3 regions of the Bradyrhizobium zhanjiangense genome follow, and region 3 is predicted to be linked to each of the others. Evidence: riboswitches for the same ligand, from Rfam matches in the RefSeq annotation. Region 3 holds a riboswitch; each other region holds the start of a gene.
What was found. A riboswitch is a leader RNA that binds a small molecule or an ion and turns the genes downstream of it on or off. The one in region 3 is predicted to bind cobalamin.
Positions count from the first base shown of each region.

Region 1: linked by a shared signal. The riboswitch ahead of XH85_RS30605 (DUF1636 family protein) and the one ahead of metE (5-methyltetrahydropteroyltriglutamate--homocysteine S-methyltransferase) in region 3 are both predicted to bind cobalamin.
Region 2: linked by a shared signal. The riboswitch ahead of XH85_RS45435 (TonB-dependent receptor) and the one ahead of metE (5-methyltetrahydropteroyltriglutamate--homocysteine S-methyltransferase) in region 3 are both predicted to bind cobalamin.

Region 1 covers NZ_CP022221.1:6,357,040-6,361,849, reverse strand. The annotation lists gene cbiB (adenosylcobinamide-phosphate synthase CbiB) at 1-116, shown strand, start outside; gene cobD (threonine-phosphate decarboxylase CobD) at 128-1,093, shown strand; gene XH85_RS30615 (cobyric acid synthase) at 1,082-2,530, opposite strand; gene cobO (cob(I)yrinic acid a,c-diamide adenosyltransferase) at 2,543-3,178, opposite strand; cobalamin riboswitch at 3,218-3,437, shown strand; gene XH85_RS30605 (DUF1636 family protein) at 3,532-3,906, shown strand; gene cobW (cobalamin biosynthesis protein CobW) at 3,903-4,810, shown strand, end outside.
Region 2 covers NZ_CP022221.1:6,338,527-6,343,336, forward strand. The annotation lists gene XH85_RS30510 (PepSY domain-containing protein) at 1-606, opposite strand, end outside; gene XH85_RS45435 (TonB-dependent receptor) at 622-2,979, opposite strand; cobalamin riboswitch at 3,094-3,295, opposite strand; gene XH85_RS30525 (histidine phosphatase family protein) at 3,368-3,940, shown strand; gene cobT (nicotinate-nucleotide--dimethylbenzimidazole phosphoribosyltransferase) at 3,947-4,810, opposite strand, start outside.
Region 3 covers NZ_CP022221.1:2,882,570-2,887,379, reverse strand. The annotation lists gene metE (5-methyltetrahydropteroyltriglutamate--homocysteine S-methyltransferase) at 370-2,715, opposite strand; cobalamin riboswitch at 2,819-3,021, opposite strand; gene XH85_RS13390 (nodulate formation efficiency C protein) at 4,037-4,810, shown strand, end outside.

The DNA.
Region 1 (4,810 bases), 3.5 Mb from region 3:
GGCTCAACGAAGGCGCGCGCGATCCGCTCGCTGCGGACATCAATCACGGATTGGCGGTCTATCGTAGGTCCATGCTGCTTCTCGCGGGGGTGCTTGCGATCCTGGCCTTCGCGTGAAACAACGGGGCATGCGCGAGCACGGTGGAAATCTCGATCAGGCCCAGCAGCGTTTTGGCGGACGCGCTGAGGATTGGATCGACCTCTCGACAGGGATCAACCGCCTGCCTTATCCCGTGGGCGAGGTGAGCCCGCGCGCCTGGAGCGCGTTGCCCTCGCGCGCCGAGGTCGATGCCTTGCTTCAAGCCGCGCAGCACGCCTATCGCACGAGCGCACCTGTTGCTGCGATGGGCGGTGCACAGGCCGCCATTCAATTGCTGCCGCAACTGGCTCCATCCGGCCGCGCGCGCATCCTCGCGCCGACCTACAATGAATATGCCGGGGTCCTGTCGGCTGCGGGCTGGGATGTCCAGGAGGTCTCGGGGCTCGACGCGCTAGCCGGCGCAGACCTCGCGATCATCGTCAATCCCAACAATCCCGATGGACGCCGCCATATGCCGAAGGACTTGCTGGCATTGCTGCCGCGCGTCGGCCGTCTCGTGATCGACGAGAGCTTTGCCGACGCCGTTCCGCAGCTGTCGCTTGCTTCGGAAGCGGATCGGCCGGGGCTGCTGAACCTGCGCTCGTTCGGAAAGTTTTATGGCCTTGCCGGCCTGCGGCTTGGGTTCGCGCTCGGCAATGCGGCCGATATCGGCAAGCTTGCATCGATGTCGGGGCCATGGCCGGTCTCGGGGGCAGCGATCGCGATTGGCTGCCGCGCCTTGCGCGATGATGCCTGGGCCGAGGCGACGTCAGCGCGGCTCGCACGCGACTGTGCTCGCCTCGACGCCATGGTGCAGTCGCAAGGCTGGACGCTTGTCGGCGGCACGCCCTTGTTTCGTCTTTATGGAACGCCTGACGCGCGCGCCGCGCAGGAAAAACTCGCGCGTCGCCAAATCTGGTCGCGTGTCTTCGCGAGAGAGCCGACATGGCTGCGCCTCGGGCTTCCCGGCAGCGAAGCCGAATGGGCTCGCCTTGCCGAGGTGCTAGCGCGCTAACGCGAGCAATCCTTCGACGTCGAGATGCTTTTCGATGTGATCGGCGAGGGCATCGAGCGCGCTCTCGACCCTGGCGTGATAGGGCTCGTCGCCCGCGGGAATATCGAGTTTTGCCAAGAACGCCTTGCGGAAATCATCCGACGTGAACAGGCCGTGCAAATAGCTGCCCTGCACGCGGCCTTCGCGCGAGATCGCGCCTTCCGGCTCGCCGTTCAGTTTCGCAAATGGCCGCGCGCGGTCGGGCCCATCGGTGCGGCCGATGTGGATCTCGTAGGCCTCGATCGGCTTGTCGGTGGCGGCATGCACGGCCGCGACACGCGTCAGCGTCTTCTGCGGGCTCATCACTGTTTCTACATCCAGCAGCCCGAGACCCGGCGTGTCGCCCGCAGGGCCCTCGATGCCATCGGGATCAGCGACTCTATGTCCGAGCATCTGATAGCCGCCGCAGAGACCGAGCACATGGCCGCCGCGGCGGTGATGTGCGAGCAGATCGATGTCCCAGCCCTGCGCCCGCAAAAAGGCGAGATCGCCGCGGGTGGATTTTGAGCCGGGGATGATGACGAGCCTGACATCGCCAGGAATCGCTTCGCCCGGACGCACCATGACGAGATCGACGCCCGGTTCGAGCTTGAGCGGATCGAGATCGTCGAAATTGGCGATCCGCGATAACGCGAGACAGGCGATCTTGCATTGGCCCGGCTTTCGCGCATCGCGCAGGCCCAGCGCATCCTCTGCCGGCAGCTCGCCGGCGCGTGCGAACCAGGGCAGCACGCCGAGACCGCGCCACGCAGTCCTCGCTTCGATCAGCTTGTAGCCGTCATCGAACAGCGTGGGATCGCCGCGGAATTTGTTGATGACAAAACCCTGGATCATCGCGGCATCATCGGGGTCGATCACCGTCTTGATGCCGACGAGCTGCGCGATGACGCCGCCGCGGTCGATGTCGCCGACCAGCACCACCGGCACGTCGGCCTTGCGCGCAAAGCCCATATTGGCGATGTCGGCCTTGCGCAGGTTCACCTCGGCCGGGCTGCCGGCGCCTTCCACCAGCACCAGATCAGAGCGTGCCTTCAGCCGCTCAAAGCTCTCCAGCACGGCACTCATCAGCGAGGGCTTCATCGCGGCATAGTCACGTGCACGGGCGGTTGCGATGCGCTTGCCGTGGACGATAACTTGCGCGCCGACATCGGTCTCCGGCTTCAGCAGCACCGGGTTCATGTCGGTGTGCGGCTCGACGCCGGCGGCGAGCGCTTGGAGCGCCTGGGCGCGGCCGATCTCGCCGCCATCGACGGTGACGGCCGCATTGTTCGACATGTTCTGCGGCTTGAACGGCAGCACGCGCAGGCCACTGCGCGTGAAGGCGCGCACCAGGCCGGCAACGATGAGCGACTTGCCCACGTCCGAGCCGGCCCCTTGGATCATCAGCGCGCGCGCCATAGCGAGATCGTCTCAGAATTCGACGCCGGCCTGCGCCTTGATGCCGGAGCGGAAGGGATGCTTGACCAGCGTCATCTCGGTGACGAGGTCGGCGATCTCGATCAGCTCGTCCTTGGCGTTGCGTCCGGTGAGCACGACATGCGTCATCGGCGGCTTCTGCGTGGTGAGGAATTCGACGACCTCGGCGATATCGAGATAGTCGTAGCGCAGCGCGATGTTGATCTCATCGAGCACGACCATGCGCAGATTGGAATCTGATATCAGCTCCTTGGCCTTCTCCCAGCCGGCGCGCGCGGCGGCGATGTCGCGGGCGCGGTCCTGCGTCTCCCAGGTGAAACCTTCGCCCATGGCGTGGAACTGGCAGAGATCGCCGAAATGACCGGTGAGCAGGCGCCGCTCGCCGGTGTCCCAGGCGCCTTTGATGAACTGCACCACCGCGCAGGGGAAGCCATGGGCGACGCAGCGGACGATCATGCCGAAGGCGGAGGACGACTTGCCCTTGCCGGCGCCGGTGTGGACGATGATGAGGCCTTTTTCGCCGCTCTTGGTCGCCATGATCTTGTCGCGGGCGGCCTTCTTCTTCGCCATTTTCGCAGCGTGCCGGGCGTCGGTTTCCTCGCCCGTTTGGGTCTCCGGTTCAGGCGTCATCGTACCAGTCCTTCGGCTTGACAAGTGGCGGCCAGCGGCAAATGGTGGGCCCGCGTTGGTTCCTGTCCTATGACAGGCGAAGAGGGAATGCGATAGGGTCCGAATCGGCAAGATTTGGGTCCAAAATGCAGCCGCCCCCGCGACCGTGACCGGAGAGATGCCCGAAGCCACTGATCCCCCAGGGGATCGGGAAGGCGGGGATCGAAGGGCAAGACCCTGCTCCGCAAGCCGGGAGACCTGCCAGCGCGGACGATTTTGGACCGGCGGACGGGGTGTTCCGCGACGGGGAAACGGGCCCCTGAAAAGTGGTTCGTGCGCCTCTTCGCCTCCCGCTGTTTATTCTGGAAGAGGCGATGACGGTCACACTTCACGTCTGCATTACCTGCCGTGCCGGCGAGACACTTGGCCAGGGCGAGACGACGCCAGGCAAGCGGCTGCATGGCGCGATCCTGGACGCCGGCGTGCCCGATGGCGTCAGCGTGGTTCCCGTTGAATGCCTGTCCGCCTGCAGCCAGGGCTGCTCAGTCGCGCTCAGCGCGCCCGGCCGCTGGTCCTACGTCTATGGCCGCCTGTCGGATGCGAATGCGCGCGACGTGATCGCGGGCGCTGCGGCCTATGCGGCCGCGCCCGACGGCCTCGTGCCCTGGCGCAGCCGTCCCGAAATCTTCCGCAAGCAATCGCTTGCGCGCATTCCCCCCATCGCCGTCGTGCCGGAGGCCGCCGAATGAATTCGCTCGCAAAAGTCCCGGTTACGGTGGTCACCGGTTTCCTCGGCTCCGGTAAGACGACACTGATCCAGCATCTGCTTGCCAATGCGGGCGGGAAGAAGCTCGCCGTGCTCGTCAACGAGTTCGGCAGCGAGGGTGTCGATGGCGAGATCCTGAAGTCGTGCGCCGACGCCAATTGCCCGGAGGAGAACATCGTCGAGCTCGCCAATGGCTGCATCTGCTGCACCGTCGCCGACGATTTCATTCCGACCATGGAGCAGCTCTTGGCGCGCCCAGTGCGGCCCGATCACATCCTGATCGAGACCTCGGGCTTGGCGCTGCCAAAGCCGCTGCTGAAGGCGTTCGATTGGCCGGAGATCCGCTCGCGCATCACGGTCGACGGTGTGATCGCGCTGGCCGATGCCGAAGCCGTCGCTGCTGGCCGCTTCGCGCCGGATCCCGCTGCGGTCGAAGCGCAGCGCGCGGCCGACGAAAACCTCGATCACGAGACGCCGCTGTCGGAAGTGTTCGAGGACCAGATCGCCTGTGCCGACATCGTGCTGTTGACCAAGGCCGATCTTGCGGGCGCCACGGGTATCGAAGCGGCCAAGGCGGCGATCACGGCCGAGATGCCGCGCCGCGTGCCGATGTTGCCCGTCACCGACGGCGCGATCGATGCGCGCGTCATTCTCGGTCTCGGCGCTGCCGCCGAAAACGATCTTGCCGCGCGCCCCTCGCATCATGACGGCGAGGAGGAGCATGAGCACGACGATTTTGCCTCGGTCGTGATCGATCTTCCGGAAGTGTCTAATGTCGATGCGCTGGTCGCCTCCATCCAGCGCCTGGCACGCGAGCAGAACGTGCTGCGTGCCAAGGGCTATATCGCGGTCGCGGGCAAGCCGATGCGCCTGTTGCTGCAAGCGGT
Region 2 (4,810 bases), 3.5 Mb from region 3:
GCTGCGCAGGATGGTCGGATAGATCCAGTGCAGCACGCTGCCGACAAGACTCCAGCCGCGCTCGCTGCGCGTCGTATCCAAGGCGATCTCACCGGTTGACGACGAGACGTAGACTTCCGTCCCCGCAGCATCGCCGAGGGCCACGCGAAACAGCGGGCGATGGCGATCGAAGCCGTTCGGCACGCTCCACTGATCGTAGTCCGAACGCCCGACGATCGTCGCATGCGAGGCATCGATCTCGCGCTGGCGCGCATGAGCCTGCGCAATAGCCAGTGCGACATCAGCGGATTTCACCGACGCGTCGTTCCCGTCGGCCGCGCGGATCGCGCGCTGACGCGATGGACCCGAGACGATGTAGACCGCGTCGTCGCTCCGCTGGATCAGCCGAACGCGCGTGGCATCCACGATCCCGCTCGCAGCAACGGCGTCCGCGACCGAAATCCTCCTCTCTCCGCGATCCACCGGCATGAGTCCGGCAAATCGCTCCGCTTCCGTCAGCGACGGAAACGGAACGAAGTGCATCACGATTCCGCTCGCGAACCACATCGCGAACAGCAGGCAGAACGCGATCCCGAGCCAGCGGTGCGAGAGGACGATCGCGCTCATCTTATGCTCGCGGCCTCACCATTTGAACGCCGCCGAGATCTCATAGGTGCGCGGCGCGCCCAGGAGGATCTGATCGGGATAGAACGGATCACCCCAGATTGCGTAGCGCTTGTCGGTGATGTTGCGGACGCGAAAGGTCAAGCGAGCCTGGTCGACCGCATTGAACACCGTCTTGGGGATGTCGACGAAGGCATAGACGTCGGCGACGGTATAGGCCTTCATCGTCACCACGTTGGCATCGGTGTTGTAACGGTCGCCGACATGGCGGCCGGTGATGCCGAGCTCCACCGGCCAGGGCGTGAAGAAGCGCCAGGATGCGCCGGCGTTGGCCACGATGCGCGGCACGTTCGGCGGCGTATTGCCGGAGAACGAGCCACCGACAAAGTTGTAGTCGGCGTAGCGCGCATCGACATAGGCGATGTTACCCCAGAGACGCAGGGGGTCGATCGGGCGCACGGCCGCCGCGAGCTCCACGCCCTTCGACTCCTGCCGTCCGGCGATGTTGAGCTGCATGCCGCCAGCTGCGGCATAGACGTTCTTGCGCACGATGTCGTAGGCGGAAAACGACCACTCCGCCCTGTTGTCCCAGAACAGGTGCTTGACGCCGGTCTCATAGGTGCGCGCGGTTGTCAGGTCGAGCGGCTGGGTCGGCCCGAGCAGAAAGATGTTGTTGGCTGCGATGTCGGCGCCGGTGGCGTACTGGCTGAAGAAGGTCAGGCCAGGAACAGCCTCCCAGGTATAGCCGATGCGTCCCGTCACCGGCGCCCAGTCTTTGGTGAACGGGAAGCCAGCCTTCTCCAGGCCGTTCTTATCGGTCGAGTTACGGTCGAGCCCGATATGCTCGACGCGCAGGCCGCCGATCAGAGCGAAGGTACGTGTCAGCTTCAGCCGGTCCTCGAACGACAGCGCCTCGTTGTCGATGCGCGCGGTTTGCTGCTGGATCGTGAGCGGGCCGTAAAAGCCGCGGTTGGGATCGACGAGCGAAACGGAATCGCCAGGGAAGTTCGCCGCGCCCGGCCTGACGAAATCGAGATAGCTTGACGAGAGAGTCGTGACCAGCCGGTTGTCGAAGCCAGCGATGTTCGCATCCCAGAGCAGGTCGGTGACATTGCCCACCAGCCGCTGGCTGTGCGCGACATAGAAGCGTTCACGATCGACCATGTTCGTCGTGGAATTGAACGCCTCGATCTCGTTGTTGAACCAGGTGCGCTCTGCGCCGAAGCCATAGGCTTGGCTTTTCAGCGTCAGATCGGGCGCCAGCTTCAGCTCGAAACCGCCGCGCAGCCACACCTCTTGCGCGACGTTGCGGTTGTCGAGGACGTTGTAGTTGGTGTTGAAGGTACGATCATCGATGGTGACGGCACCGAGATTGGTTCCGTTGTAGTTCGAGACGTAATTGCCGGAGACGATGCCGCTCGTCGCGTGCGAGCCGCTGAAGGCGATCGGCACCAGCGGCGCGCCCCAATAGGCTTTGGAACGATCCTCCCGGTACTCGATCGCGCCCCAGATCTTGAGACTGTCGGAGATGCGGTAATTGAGCTGGCCGGACGTGTCGAACGTCTTGACATTGGTATCGTCGGCAAAGCCGTTGAGCGTGGAACGGCTGATGTCAAAGCGATAGTCCAGCCCCTGCACGTTGGTGCTGCCGCCGGAACCGTAATGGGCGCGGAACGAGTTCAGGGAATCCCAGGAGAAGTCAGCTTCATTCCGGATCGGTCCGGTATGCGGCTGCTTGGTGACGAAGTTGATGGCACCGCCGGCGGCGCCCTCGCCCGAGATCAGCGAGGCCGGACCTTTCAGGAATTCCACCGCCTCCAGATTGGCGGTATCTGCGATCCGCGAGGTCATGTTCTGCGGACCGATCTTAATGCCGTTGTAGAGCGTGTTGATTTGGCTGTTGGTGAAGCCGCGCATCGAGAAGGCCGAAGGTTCAGCCGGATTGTCGCCGGAGGTGACACCGACTGCGCCCTGCGCCACCTCGGAGACAGTGCGATAGCCCTGCTCGCGCATCGTCTCGGCCGAGATCACCTCAACGGTCGCCGGCGTCTCGCGCACGGTGAGGCCGAGCCGCGAAGCGCTTTCGGCGACCGCATTGCTGTTGAGCGGCGCTGCTGCCGCGGCGGCCGGCACGACAGGCTTGGGCGCTGCGGATGCGGCCGCCGGTCTGCGTGCAGCTGCACGGCGGGCGCTCTGCGCCTCCCGGCCCGCCGGCTTGGCCTGCTTGCGGGATTGCGCCGGCGACACCTCGACCGGCGGCAGGGGTTCGCGGGCCTGCTGCGCCAGCGCCACGGGCAGATCAAAAACGGCAAAGGATGTGAGCGCCGCGGAGGCAAGCAGGAAGCGGCGCGGTCGGACAATATGGATGAAAGACACGGTTCGAAACCTCGGTATGACGTCAGTGGCACGTCACAGCGAACGAGGTCTCACCCTGGCTAATCAGCCGTCCGATGAAGCCGAATGTCTGTACTCCCCGACCGACATCTTCGCGTGTGACCACGGCTGACGGCAGGTCTCCTGGCTCGCGGGTCGTGACCGCTTCGTCGCCTTCCCGGGACCGAGGACCCAGTGGCTTCTGACGAAGGATTCACCGCTTACAGTTGCGGGGGCAGCCGCGGCATTGGGGACAATTTCCCCGCACCGCATTCCCTTTTCATCCCCTCTCGGGGAAACCGTCGAAGCCATCTAGGATTACGATCAAGACAGAGTCAATGTGCAAGCTGCGGCGTTATTGCCACAGCAACCAACTTCCTCGGAGATGAGCATGGAAGGCGAGACCTTCCTCTGGCTGATACGGCATGCACCGGTCGACGGCGTCGCGGGGACGATCCATCCGGCTGACGCGCCGGCCAATCTCGGCGATCGCGCGCAATTGCAGGTACTGCGGCAGTGCCTGCCGCGAAGCGCCGCGAGCTATGCCAGCCCGTCGCGACGCACGGTCGAGACCGCGCAGGCGCTGGGACTCGCGCCCGAGTTGATGCCCGAATTCAGTGAACAGGATTTTGGCGCATGGACCGGCCGTCGGCATGACGAGATCGACGCGGCTGGCGACGAGGCCTATGCGCAATTCTGGAGCGATCCGGCGCGCGGACGTCCGCCGGGCGGCGAGAGCTTTGAGGATCAGGTCACGCGCGTCCGGCTTGGGCTCTCGCGGATCGGCGCGGGCTCCGCAGCGCTCGTCGTGCATTCCGGCACGATCCGCGCTGCGCTCTGCATCGCGCTGGATCTGACACCGCACGCCGCCTTGCGCTTCGTGATCGATCCGCTGTCGCTCACCCGGATCGACCGGCTCGCGACCGGGTGGCGCGTCGTTTCCGTCAATCAGCGGATGGCCTGAGCCGGATCAGGCCGGACGGTCCGGCACATTGGCCTGCGCAAATGTCGCCATGCCGTTGTGGAGCGCGCAAGCCGACCGCACCAGCGGCAGCGCGATCGCGGCGCCGGAGCCTTCGCCGAGCCGGAGATCGAGGCTGATCAGCGGCTGCACGTTCAGCGCACGCAGCACCAGCCGATGCCCCTGCTCTGCCGATTGATGCGACGGCAGCAGGAACGGCCGGCAGGACGGGTTGATCCGCACCGCCGCCAGCGCCGCCACCGACACGATGAAGCCGTCGATCAATACAGGGATGCGGCGCTGCGCAGCTGCAATGATCGCGCCTGAGATCGCCGCGATCTCGAGGCCGCCGACCGCGCATAGGATGTTTTCGGGCGAAGCCCCTGCAATGCCATGGCGCGCAATCGCGGCATCGATCACCCGCGCTTTGTGCGCACGGCCGGCCGCATCGATGCCGGTGCCGCTGCCGGCGATCTCCTCGGCACTGATGCCGAGCAGGCTCGCCGCGATCGCTGCCGAGGTCGTGGTATTGCCGATGCCCATCTCGCCGAAAATCAGCAGATCGGGCTGATTGGCTGCTGCGCGCGCAACCGCGCGCTGACCGGCCTCAAACGCGAATGCCAGTTCCGCAGGTTCGAGGGCAGCTTCCACGCTGAAGTCGCGCGTGCCAGAGCGCGGCTTGTCGGTGACGATGCCCGCCATCTCCTCCTGCGCCAGCGTGCCGGCGTCGACCACCTCCAGGCTGGAGCCAAGCTCACGCGCCAGCACCGAGATCGCGGCGCCGCCAGAGGCAAAATTCGCCATCATCGCGATGGTGACCGCTTGCGGATAGGCCGACACGCCCTGCGCGACGATGCCGTGATCACCGGCGAA
Region 3 (4,810 bases):
GTCCTGCGGTGACCGCCCGGCATGCCCTCTCGCTGCCGTCGTAATCGTGCCGACGTGCTCATGGGCGACAAACCTTGGTGTAGATTTCTAACTCTCAGGCTATACGGTCGCATACCACGGCATAATTGAGCTACGCTGAGCTTGTGCTTCAACTGGGCTCAGATTTTCGGCGAATGTCCTCGCCGTGATCGAACCGGCGGCTGTCCTCCTCCGCCGATGGAAGCCCGCGCGATGCGTCAGCTTCGCTCCTCCCAGACTTTCGCCCGGCCCGCTAAGCGGGGCCGGGCATTTTTTTGTGTTCCCACGGCTCTCGAGAGCGCAAATGACCACAAGCGGATCAGCTTTGTCGAGAAGAGACCCAACCCCCGATCAACGGCCTCGCGGGTCGAATGCAGCGCGCAGTTCGCGGGCGGCAGCGACCATGTTCGCTAGCGCTGGCCGAACCTCCTCCCATTTGCGCGTCTTCAGGCCGCAGTCCGGATTGATCCAGAGCTGCGAATCCTGCAGCCGCGTCCGAGCCAACGCCATCAGCTCCTTCATTTCACCCGTCTCGGGAACGCGTGGAGAGTGGATGTCGTACACACCCGGCCCGATCTGATTTGGATATTCGTAGTTCCTGAACGCGTCGAGTAGTTCCATTTTCGAGCGTGATGTCTCGATCGAGATGACATCCGCGTCCATTGCAGCGATTGCACCGATGATGTCGTTGAACTCCGAGTAGCACATATGTGTATGAATTTGCGTTTGATCGGCGACGCCCGATGAACAGATGCGAAAGGAATCGACGGCCCAGTCGAGATAAGCCGCCCACTCCGACCGACGCAACGGCAATCCTTCGCGGAGTGCAGCTTCGTCGATCTGGATCATGGTCGCACCAGCATTCTCGAGATCGCGGACTTCGTCTCGGATCGCGAGCGCAATCTGGCGGCAGACCTCGCTTCTGGGAATATCATCGCGAACAAAGGACCAGTTCAAGATCGTCACCGGTCCCGTCAACATCGCCTTCATCGGCTTCTTCGTTAGTGATTGCGCGTAGCGCCACCAGTCCACGGTGATAGGCTTCGACCGCACTACATCGCCAAACAGGATCGGTGGCCTGACGCAGCGCGAGCCGTACGACTGCACCCATCCGTTCCTGGTAAATGCGAAGCCGGCGAGTTGCTCGCCGAAGTACTGCACCATGTCATTGCGCTCGAACTCGCCATGCACGAGGACGTCAAGACCGATGTCCTCCTGCCAACGTACGGCGCGCGCAGTCTCCTCCTTGAGGAACCTGTCGTATTGCTCGTCGCTTATCGCGCCTCGCGCATACGCCGCACGGGCATTCCGGACCTCTGTGGTCTGCGGAAACGACCCGATCGTCGTGGTTGGAAAAGCCGGTAGTCCGAAACGATTTCTTTGGATCTCGGCACGACGGGCAAATGGGCTCGCGCGCCGACGCATGGTCTGGTCGATCGCTGTCATCCGGACAGCGACATTGGCATCACGGATTTTCGGCGAAGACCGGCGGACAGTCGCGGCACGTTCCGACTCGGCAAGAGCTAGCGCAACATTCTGGTCGCCCGCAAGTGCCCGCGCTAGGATCGCAAGCTCCCGCATCTTCTGGACCGAGAAAGCAAGCCAGCTCTTGACGTCGGAAGCGAGACCGGTCTCGAGTTCAACATCGACCGGCACATGAAGCAGCGAGCAGGATGGGGCAATCTGTACACGATCCTTGCCAAGCTTCGCAATCGCGGGTTCGAGCTGCTGGCGCAGCGACGACAAATTCGACCGCCATACATTCCGACCGTCGACGACACCGAGCGACATGACGAGATCACTTCGGCCGCCAGCGATAATCTGGTGCAACAACTGTGGCGCTCGAACCAGATCGAGGTGCAGCCCGGCAACTGGCAGGCTCAAGGCGGTGTCGAGATTGTCGCCGAGGTCTCCGAAATAACTGGCAACCATGATCTTGATGGCCGGCCCCTCCTTGGCGAGCCGGTCATAGGCATGTCGCAAAGATTTTCGCGCCCCCTCCTCCAGATCGAGAATCAGGCAGGGCTCGTCGAACTGAACCCAATTTGCCCCACGTTTGGCCAATTCCTGCAGAACCTCGATATACGCGGGTATCAGTTCATCCAGCAGTGAGAGTGGCTGGAACGTGGGATCGGGACTCTTGCCGAGCTTTAGGAATGTGACCGGCCCGATCAGGACAGGGCGGGTCTGAAAGCCAAGGGCCTTGGCTTCCTCATACTCCTCGATCGGCTTGCGAGAGCATAGCCTGAAAGTCTGTCCCCTGTGAAACTCGGGGACCATGTAGTGGTAGTTGGTGTCGAACCACTTGGTCATCTCCTGCGCGGGTGCGCCAAATCCGCGCGGTCCGTGACCGCAACTCGCTTCCTGGTCGTCGCATTGTGAACCGCGGGCCATGGCGAAGTATGTCTTGAGCGAAACGGATTCGTCTTTCGAGGCGTAGATCTCCGGGATGGCGCCAACCATGACACTTGTGTCGAGCACCTGGTCATACAGCGAGAAATCGTTCGATGGAATGACCGTGACGCCGATAGATTTCTGACGAGCCCAGTTCGCGGCACGCAGGCCAGCTGCGTCCTCGAGCAACTGCTGTTCGCTGCTTTTTCCGGCCCAGTAGCTTTCTAGAGCGAGTTTGAGCTCGCGCCTTGGACCGATGCGTGGCGTTCCGAGCGTGGCAACAGGAAGGGAGAGAAGAGACATAGCGTTAACCCCATGTTGGGAGCAAAGGCCATGGCGGACGCAGGCAGGGGAAGTCGCGCGGTGCGACGGCTGCTTGGCGCACCACCGGGACACCCCGCCCGTGGACGAATATTTTGTCGGGGCAGGTCTCCTGGCTCGCGGGTCATCGCTGCTGTCCGGCCTTCCCGAAGCCGCGCAGGCTTCAGTGACATCGTTGGACAGCGGCTCGCCGCTCACAGTTGCGGGGGCAGCGCCGGCATTTTCACCGGCTTCCCTCTTAGCTCCGGATCAAATGGAAACCGGAGAACCTCGACGACCTGGATTATCGGCAAGAGAAGTCTTCCGTCAACCTCCCAGATTCTGTCTCAAGCTGATGCTGCGACATCTGCTACGCGAATGACCGTGCATCTCTATCATTGAGATGATGTAGAAGCGCTCTCCAATCAGCGATATCGCAATGAGCATCGCAGCTGCCCGCGGGGTGCACGCCAGATCGGTGGAACGGACAAATGCGGCTTGCGCGGTCGGGACTGCTGCCTCGAGGGCAGAACGCATTGTCGCCCGTCCCAGCTTCCCAGCGGTTTTTCGAGCACGTGCGCCATCCAGCCACCTTCTCGACCAACAGGATCCGTGTTGAATAGGCCCAAGACATCTGGATAAGCCAGCAACATACCCGGGCAGCACGTTTGATTTGCGGTGCTAGCCACACCCCAAATGCTCGGCGAAGATCGGCTTGGCGTCGTTCGCCATCGAGTACAAAGCGCGCCCGACTGAGGCTGTTCTCGACTTCCGGAGCGCCGCACGTCGCGAAAGGGCGCGCCATGGCCCCTTGGCCGAAAGTGCCCGAAGCCACGGCAGAGATCGAAAGCCCACATTCCGGCAACGATAACCGAACGACACGGTTCAATGACGGCAAACGGGCTGCCACTTCTCATCAGGAACTTGGCACCGAGGCGTTCCGCTGTGCCGTCGAACATCCGGTGCGTGACGGGGATGCATAAGCCGCGCTGGAGAGGTTGAACGGAAACATCGAGACATGCGCCAGTCGGAAAGTCGACAAAGAGGACACAAAACCGGTGCGAATTGCCGTCTATTATCTGGCACGAAGAATGCACGTCCTCTGCATGCCCAGTCCTCCTGCTGGGCATGTCCAGCACAGCAAATTGAGGCTGTCGGTGGCAGTGAAGTTAGCGGCGCGTGACATAGAGGGGAGCGCCTGCTCGCACGGGAAACCAGTGGTCGCCCCGTCGCGTCGCCGCTAACTTCTTGCGCTCGCGCATAACAGGTTGAAGGTTGCCCGCTCTGGAATGACGTGTGGATGAGACCGAATAGGCCGACGGTTATGAAGAAAACGTCAGGAAGACGCGCGCTATGGCTTTGGCTCGGTCGATCCCTGATCTGCCTGGCCGGGCTGGCTGCGACGAGCAACACTGTTCGCGCCAACGACAGCCCCCCTATCGAAAACGACAGCCCTCTTATCCAAAGATTCAAGTCACAGTGGCGAGCGCAAGACGGTGAGACAATAGAACAAGTTATCTCCAACGCCTCGAAGGTGGCACAGTTCGTCCCTCGAATGTGGGGCGTCGCTGAACTTGACCAAAATGAACATGTTTTCGTTTCTTGGACCAGGCACCGGGATGATAAATCAGACGAAGAGTACGTTATCACCTGGAAGGTCGCACTCGACGGGACGATTGAACTTGCTTCGCCCTACGCAAAGCCGATGGAATTGGGCTGGCGCGCCTTCGCGCTCTCGTTGATCGCCAGTGAAGTCAAGGATGGCGAAAGGGACGCAAATCTTGGCTTTCTGCATGACCCGGCCAACTTCAACTTTGTGACGACCACGCAAGGCCGGCTCGGCGATCTTCTGCGGCAGGGCCGCTGCACTATCGTTGATCCAGTTGGAGTGGACTACTTGCCGAAGCAGAATGACAAGCCGACCGAGAAAGGTGATCTGTGGCGCGTTTTGCTTGTGGTGAACTGTAATATCCCAGGGCCCCGTTATTTTACATACAACGGGGTCATCACTTTCGAGAAGAGCGAAGGACAAGATTGGGAGCCGCAATCCTCCTTTGCCAAGCGTATCGCGGCTTTTCCTCCTGGCTCCTGGTTCTCT